Regions from separate parts of the Solibacillus sp. FSL W7-1472 genome, predicted to be linked through region 2. Evidence: riboswitches for the same ligand, from Rfam matches in the RefSeq annotation. Region 2 holds a riboswitch; each other region holds the start of a gene.
What was found. A riboswitch is a leader RNA that binds a small molecule or an ion and turns the genes downstream of it on or off. The one in region 2 is predicted to bind thiamine pyrophosphate.

Region 1 (2,323 bases), 470 kb from region 2:
ATTCCACTCTTATCCCATCAGTAATAACATCTTGTTCTCCTGTTACGATCACAATACATTGATAGTTATTAGCCAACTTTTTGGCAGTCACTGCAACATCTATATCTCCTTTGCCACTATCCACACCTTTAGACGCCCAATTTACTCCCGCCAGAGCCGCCATTTCTCCAATATTGCAACGGATTACATTAATCTTTAAAAGGTCGAGCAATTGTTGTGCTGTCTCCGCTCGAAACTTCGTTGCCCCTACACCTACTGGATCAAAAACAACCGGAGTATTATGCATGTTTGCGCTAAGTCCTGCTTTCTTCATCGACTCTATTGTCCGCTCATTCAAAGTGCCCATATTTAAAAGCAAAGCATTGGCCTGGGCAGCCATTTCACCCACTTCTTCTATTGCATCCGCCATTACTGGTGAAGCTCCTACCGCCAGCAAGCCATTCGCTGTAAAATTTGCGACAACATAGTTGGTAATACAATGAACTAATGGTTGTTTATTATAAATTGCTTGCAGACTCATTTACATACACTCCTTGTTCCCAGCTTTGCTTCGTCCAAGGCATTTCCCAAAACATCCATTCGTAATAACAGCTTTTCTTAAAATGCTCCTGTAATACTTTAAGCTTTGCAGGTTGTTCTTTCGCATATCGATCTAGCATCGATTTTTGTACTTCAATATTTTGAAGCATCTCCTCGGAAGCATATAATGCAATCCACTGTTCATAAAGAGGTATATTGGGGCATGCATCTTTTAATCTTTGCCCAATTTCCTGGTACAGCCATGGGCATGGCAGGATTGCCGCAAATGCTTCTGCTACATCTCCGTTATGCACTGCATTGTACATATGGCTCACATAGTTATAGGCTGCTGGTGCTGGTTCGAATTTTTCCAAATCATCCGCTGTCACACCTAATTCTTTAAAAGTTGTACGATGCAACTCAAGCTCGGCATCATGGATAAACTTTGCTGTTTGCAGAAAATATTGAACATCATCATCCGTTGTCGCTTTTGCAGCTGCAAGAGCTAGTACTTTCGTATAATGTTTTAAATAATACGCATCCTGCAGCATATAAAACTTAAACTTCTCCAGCGGTAGACTCCCATCTGCAATCCCTTGTACAAAAGGATGATAGAAGCTAGCCTCCCAATAAAAATCCGTTTCTTTTCTTACCTTTTCACAAAATCCCATTGTTACTCCTCCTTTTTGTTGGCGGAAGCACAAAAAAGACGTCTCAACATATAGAGAGACGTCCCCAAAAAGTGTAAGTACCACTTTTCATTGCTCCCTACGTCCGTATTAACGGCCAGGTTCCAAGGGTCAGGTTTTAACCTTCTCAACACTGCTGTGTCCCCCCGCAAATCAAATGCTTGTGTATTTGCAAAAGAAAGACTCCACGTAAAATATACGCGGAGCCAAAGTAAGTACATATGTATAGCTTGTACTTTGCTCCCTACGTCCGTATTAACGGTCAGGTTCTAAGGGTCAGGTTTTAACCTTCTCAACACTGCTGTGTCCCCCCGCAAATGCATTTAATTACCCAGAGTGTAACAAATTAATTCGAACCGGGCAAGTGAATTCAATAAATTACGAAATTAATAGTTCAATAACAAATTCACAAAATAGCGCATCGTTAGTAAAAATCTGTTACTAATGATGCGCTGACATCTATTGTAGATGGGTTACTGCAGATCTTTTACCAGTCAGTTCCTGATAAGCCTGAGCATATTCCTCGGCCAGTTTATCGACATATTGTTTTGTGGAAGTAATCTCTTTAATCGCGCCAATTCCTTGCCCGCTGCCCCAAATATCTTTCCAGGCTTTTGCGGTATTATCGTTAAAGTTCATTGCTGAAGGATTACTTTCTTTTAAATTACTCGGGTCCATCCCCGCGTTCATGATAGAACCTTTCAAATAATTCCCGTGGATTCCTGTAAATAAATTGCTGTATACAATATCTTCTGCAGTACTATCAACAATCATCTGTTTATATTCTTGACGAGCAAACGCTTCTTCGGTCGCGATGAATGGTGAACCGATATAGCCAAAATCAGCCCCCATCGCCTGTGCAGCCAATACCGAATGTCCTCGTGCGATTGATCCTGATAAAGCTAATGGACCGTCAAACCATTCACGGATTTCCTGTACGAGCGCAAATGGGCTTTGCTGACCTGCATGGCCACCTGCACCTGTTGCTACAGCAATGATGCCGTCTGCACCTTTTTGAATCGCTTTTTTTGCAAAATGATTGTTAATGACATCATGGAAAACGATGCCTCCATAACTATGAGCTGCCTCAAATACTTCTTCACGTGCCCCAAGTG
Region 2 (2,323 bases):
CCGGTCCTTCAACCATAACCTGTACATCATGCTCCCAAGCAATTTTTGTTAGTTCTCCAAGAGTTTCTAATTCCGCAAATTGAGCTTCATCATTGGCATCTGCAATGGAACCAGGACGTAAGCCATCCCCTAAAGAGAAGGAAACATCATAAGTTTTCATGATTTCACAGATTTCTTCAAAGTGAGTATATAAAAAATTTTCTTTATGGTGGTGAAGACACCATTGTGCCATAATAGATCCACCTCGGGATACAATACCTGTTAAACGTTTTGCTGTTAACGGAACATACCGTAAAAGAACACCTGCATGAATGGTGAAGTAATCCACCCCTTGTTCGGCTTGTTCAATCAATGTATCACGGTAAACCTCCCATGTTAGGTCTTCAGCAACACCATTTACTTTTTCTAGTGCTTGATAAATAGGTACGGTACCGACAGGAACAGCCGAATTTCGAATAATCCATTCCCGTGTTGTGTGAATGTTTTTACCTGTTGATAGGTCCATAATATTATCAGCACCCCAACGTGTTGCCCATGTCATTTTTTCAACCTCTTCTTCGATGGAAGATGAAACAGCAGAATTGCCAATATTCGCGTTAATTTTTACATGAAAGTTACGACCTATTATCATGGGCTCTGATTCTGGATGGTTGATATTAGAAGGAATAATCGCTCGACCCTTTGCAACTTCATCCCGTACGAATTCAGGTTTCATATTTTCTCTAATTGCGATAAATTCCATTTCAGGCGTGATAATTCCTTTTCGTGCATAATGAAGTTGTGTAATATTTTTCCCTTTTTTAGCCCGTAACGGTTTCCGCTTTAAACCAGGAAACACGTTATGATTAGTACGAGGATCGTTTTTATCTTTATAACCATTATCCTCAGGCTTGATTTCACGACCATCATATTCCTCCACATCGCCACGTTCTTGAATCCATGTACTGCGAAGGGCAGGGAGACCTTTTGTAATATCGACAGAATAATCAGGGTCTGTATAAGGTCCGCTGGTGTCATACACACGTACTGGAGGATTTTCCTCTTCTCCAAACGTACCAGTTGTCGGGCTTAACTCGATTTCACGCATTGGAACCTTAATGTCAGGTCTAGAGCCTGTTACATATACTTTATTGCTACCTGAAAAGTTAGACATAATGGAAATACTTTGTTCGTTTAATGAAGATGGTGACATAGACATAATAAATCTCTCCTTTTTTGAATATAAGGACAAGAGATAGAGCACAACAGTGAGGAGCTTAAAAAAGCTTATGAAGTACATAAAAAAGCCGGTGTCCAATAAATGGTCGGACCCGGCTAATATGTATACAGAAGTAGTATTACTATAATACGATGCTAACTTCCCCACGCTGGTATGATCCAGATCAGGTCCCAAGAGTCAAGAAACTTCAACGTGTTTCATTCTCAGCCCAACTTATTGGACTCCCCTAGTTATTTCTATTCAATTTTATATTAGTATACATGAAACTTCCTTGAGATAAAAGGGAAAATTCAGAAAAGTATTTGTTGGATGAATTACCTTACCGGATATTGATATCGTACTCATTTCGCATGCACATTACAAACCTCTGCATGTCTCGATGTTAAGAACATTAAAGAAACAAAACCCGAACGTATTATTATTTCTGATGAGTCAACATTCTCAGGAGGTGGACTTTTTTTATATTTAAGGAATTCTGAATCAGAAAACGTTTTAATTCCTGCTTATTGAAAATCATCCTTGACGAAAAAAGTCGTTCGTCGTAAAGTAATGGTAAATTCATCAAGCATTAGGTGCCCGTTAAGGGAGAATAGGGAATAAAGTGAAAAGCTTTAGCGTAATCCCAACACTGTATAGAGGAGTTTCATAGCAAAACCCACTGGATTTACATCTGGGAAGGGGCTATGAAATTGTGAATCTGAGCCAGGAGACCTGCCTAAGTATGCTTACTGTTTATAGACACTGGATATGTCTGTAGTTTATTTGTTATCGAATAAACTGCAGGCTATTTTTATTGTCAAAAATACATTTAGATGGGGGAAACGAAACATGCAATTATTACAGCAAACAATTGATCAAATTCAAGAAATCGACCGACAAATGGAAGAAAAAGCACGTACGTACATAGACTCTTTAGCCAAACCACCGCAAAGCCTAGGGAAGATCGAATCACTAGCTCTGCAAATCGCCACAATTACGGGTGACCTTGCGCCTAAAATCGATAATAAAGCGGTGATCGTCATGGCGGCAGACCACGGGGTGTATGAGGAAGGCGTAACGCCAAATCCGCAAAGTACAACGGTTTTCCAAACATTATCATTTCCG
Region 3 (2,323 bases), 300 kb from region 2:
TCCCTGGAATGCCATGTGCAACTTCGTGATTTACTGAAATGCATGTATATCCCGGAAAATCGTATTCGCCTTTAGGACCAGAAACCGCGCCTGCTTCCGCAAACATACGGCCTGCAATTTCATCTAATTCTTTCGTTGTCACGCCAGGTACTGTCGCAGCTTTCATTGCCTCGCGAATTTCAGCACAAATGCGTCCAATTTTTTTAAACGCTTCTATTTCTTCTTGTGTAGTAACAATCATGTGTAACTTCCTTCCTCTTAAACAATGTCTACCCTTAACTATAGCATACTTAATATCGGTTGTAATTGTTCAAGGATTTTAAAATTATTTGGATTTATGATCAAATTAATACGACATTGTACAATAGAAATTAGAAAAGGCTTGCAACGGGAAAATAATCCCTTGCTGCAAGCTTTGAGTTTTTCATTCATTATGGTGTTTGTGCTTTTTGGAGTAAACGGGGTGCAGATGTGAATAATATAACTGCAATAACCGCTGTAATTATTGTTGCAGGTACCATATAAGTACTGTTATAAATTATTGAGTAGATCCACACATTATCATCGCCTGCGTACTCTTTAAAGAACACGACACCTGCGAGCAAGTGCGAAACAAATCTTAAAGCTCCGCCTATTAGAGCTCCTATAACGATATAAATTGCCATTTTTACTTTATTGAGTGATTGTGTTGCCTGTAATAATGGCTTTCTTACAATTGCCGCTAACCCTACTACTGTAAAGGCAAGACCGTAATCTAAAATCGCCTGAAGCCAGTGTACTATGTAAGCGCCAAACATCATTTGCATAACGCCAATCAGCAAGCCAGTTGCAAGTCCTGCTGTTAGCCCCCAACGAATGGCCATTAACATAATCGGTACCATAACAAAGCTGATTGACCCGCCCTGTGCCCACATTTTAAAAGATACTTGGTCCAATACAAGTCCGATGGCAGCAAATATCGCTATCTCCACCATCATCAATAATTTTTTTCTGTCCATAACAATTCCCCTTTCTTTTATCCGATGTAACAAAAGTGAAGAGGGATAGAATGGAACTTTTACTTCTTCTAGGTATTTAGAAAAAGCAAAAAACGATAATCAGGACAAAAGCCTGACTATCGTTTGAACAGTCGGATTCTATCCACATCCCTACGCAAGTGCTAACTTACAGGTTCAAAGAGTCAGTGCAATCCCGTGCACAATCTCAGCCGACTTTCTCGGCACCCCTTGTGGTACATCTAAATTTTTATTGTTTGAACATGCTCATTGTAACGAATATTTCTACAACTTTCAACAGCTATTATTTTGAAACGTACTAGAATTACATATAATAGATACGAAGGAGTGATAAATGATGGATCAATCGAAAGGTTTAAGTGCATTAAGCTATTTGAGCTTTTATTTTGCACCGTTTATTTTACCGGTAATTATATTTATCGTTACGAAAGATCAAGCCGTTAAAGGCCATTCTAAAAAAGCTTTTATTTCTCAACTTATTCCAATACTGTTAGGGATTTTGTACATGATTTACTTTTTCACTTCCGTTCTTTCCTGGAATAATACTTTGACAGTGAGCGTGCAGGATTTCTTTATTAGTTCACATTTTATCGGATTTATTCTTTTAGTCCTTATTACGTTTATTCTGGCGATTTGGAATCTAGTCCAAGCGATTAAAGTTTTACGTTAATGTTTATGATAGCTCCTTCTTTGGGTATATTTTTTATACGAAATGTATTCGTTAAGGAGTGTATATCATGAAATTAAATAAACTCATTAAAACCGCAATTAAATATGGACCGATCGTGTACCCGATCATTAAAAAAATGATGGATAAAAAATCTGCACCCCAACCAGCAACTACACGACGAACGCCAAAACGTTAACGCAGAAAAACACATTTCGCACTAAAACTCGTGTGAAATGTGTTTTTTGTTGTCTTTTATTTAATAATAATTTCTGTTTTACTGTAGCCTTCTTTTAACTTTTGGACTTGTAAAATGGCAGGCATTGCTGCTTTTAATTCGGCCACATGGGAGATGACGCCGATTAAGCGGCCTGTTTGCTGAAGATCGATCAAAATATCGATTGCCCGTCTTAACGCCTCCTCATCCAATGTACCGAAGCCTTCATCGATAAACATCGTATCGATATGCACACTTCCTTGAACACTTTGAATAACATCGGCCATTCCTAATGCTAATGAAAGTGAGGCATTGAATTTTTCACCGCCGGACAATGTTTTTACATCCCGCGTTTGTCCTGTATGGCTGTCATATACATCGATACTGAGCCCGCTTTGTGCATTTCCTTCTTTACGACCTGTC

Region 1: another riboswitch for thiamine pyrophosphate. It lies ahead of tenA (thiaminase II); the one in region 2 lies ahead of thiC (phosphomethylpyrimidine synthase ThiC).
Region 3: another riboswitch for thiamine pyrophosphate. It lies ahead of thiT (energy-coupled thiamine transporter ThiT); the one in region 2 lies ahead of thiC (phosphomethylpyrimidine synthase ThiC).

What each region holds. Positions count from the first base shown of each region.
Region 1 covers NZ_CP150208.1:2,650,540-2,652,862, forward strand. Annotated here, with positions in the region: gene thiM (hydroxyethylthiazole kinase) at 1-520, opposite strand, end outside; gene tenA (thiaminase II) at 498-1,190, opposite strand; TPP riboswitch at 1,268-1,366, opposite strand; TPP riboswitch at 1,433-1,531, opposite strand; gene MKY07_RS13195 (nitronate monooxygenase family protein) at 1,668-2,323, opposite strand, start outside.
Region 2 covers NZ_CP150208.1:3,115,929-3,118,251, reverse strand. Annotated here, with positions in the region: gene thiC (phosphomethylpyrimidine synthase ThiC) at 1-1,192, opposite strand, end outside; TPP riboswitch at 1,343-1,457, opposite strand; cobalamin riboswitch at 1,773-1,953, shown strand; gene cobT (nicotinate-nucleotide--dimethylbenzimidazole phosphoribosyltransferase) at 2,048-2,323, shown strand, end outside.
Region 3 covers NZ_CP150208.1:3,416,522-3,418,844, forward strand. Annotated here, with positions in the region: gene map (type I methionyl aminopeptidase) at 1-241, opposite strand, end outside; gene thiT (energy-coupled thiamine transporter ThiT) at 432-998, opposite strand; TPP riboswitch at 1,129-1,237, opposite strand; gene MKY07_RS17150 (DUF4870 domain-containing protein) at 1,354-1,686, shown strand; gene MKY07_RS17155 (hypothetical protein) at 1,754-1,882, shown strand; gene MKY07_RS17160 (SMC family ATPase) at 1,939-2,323, opposite strand, start outside.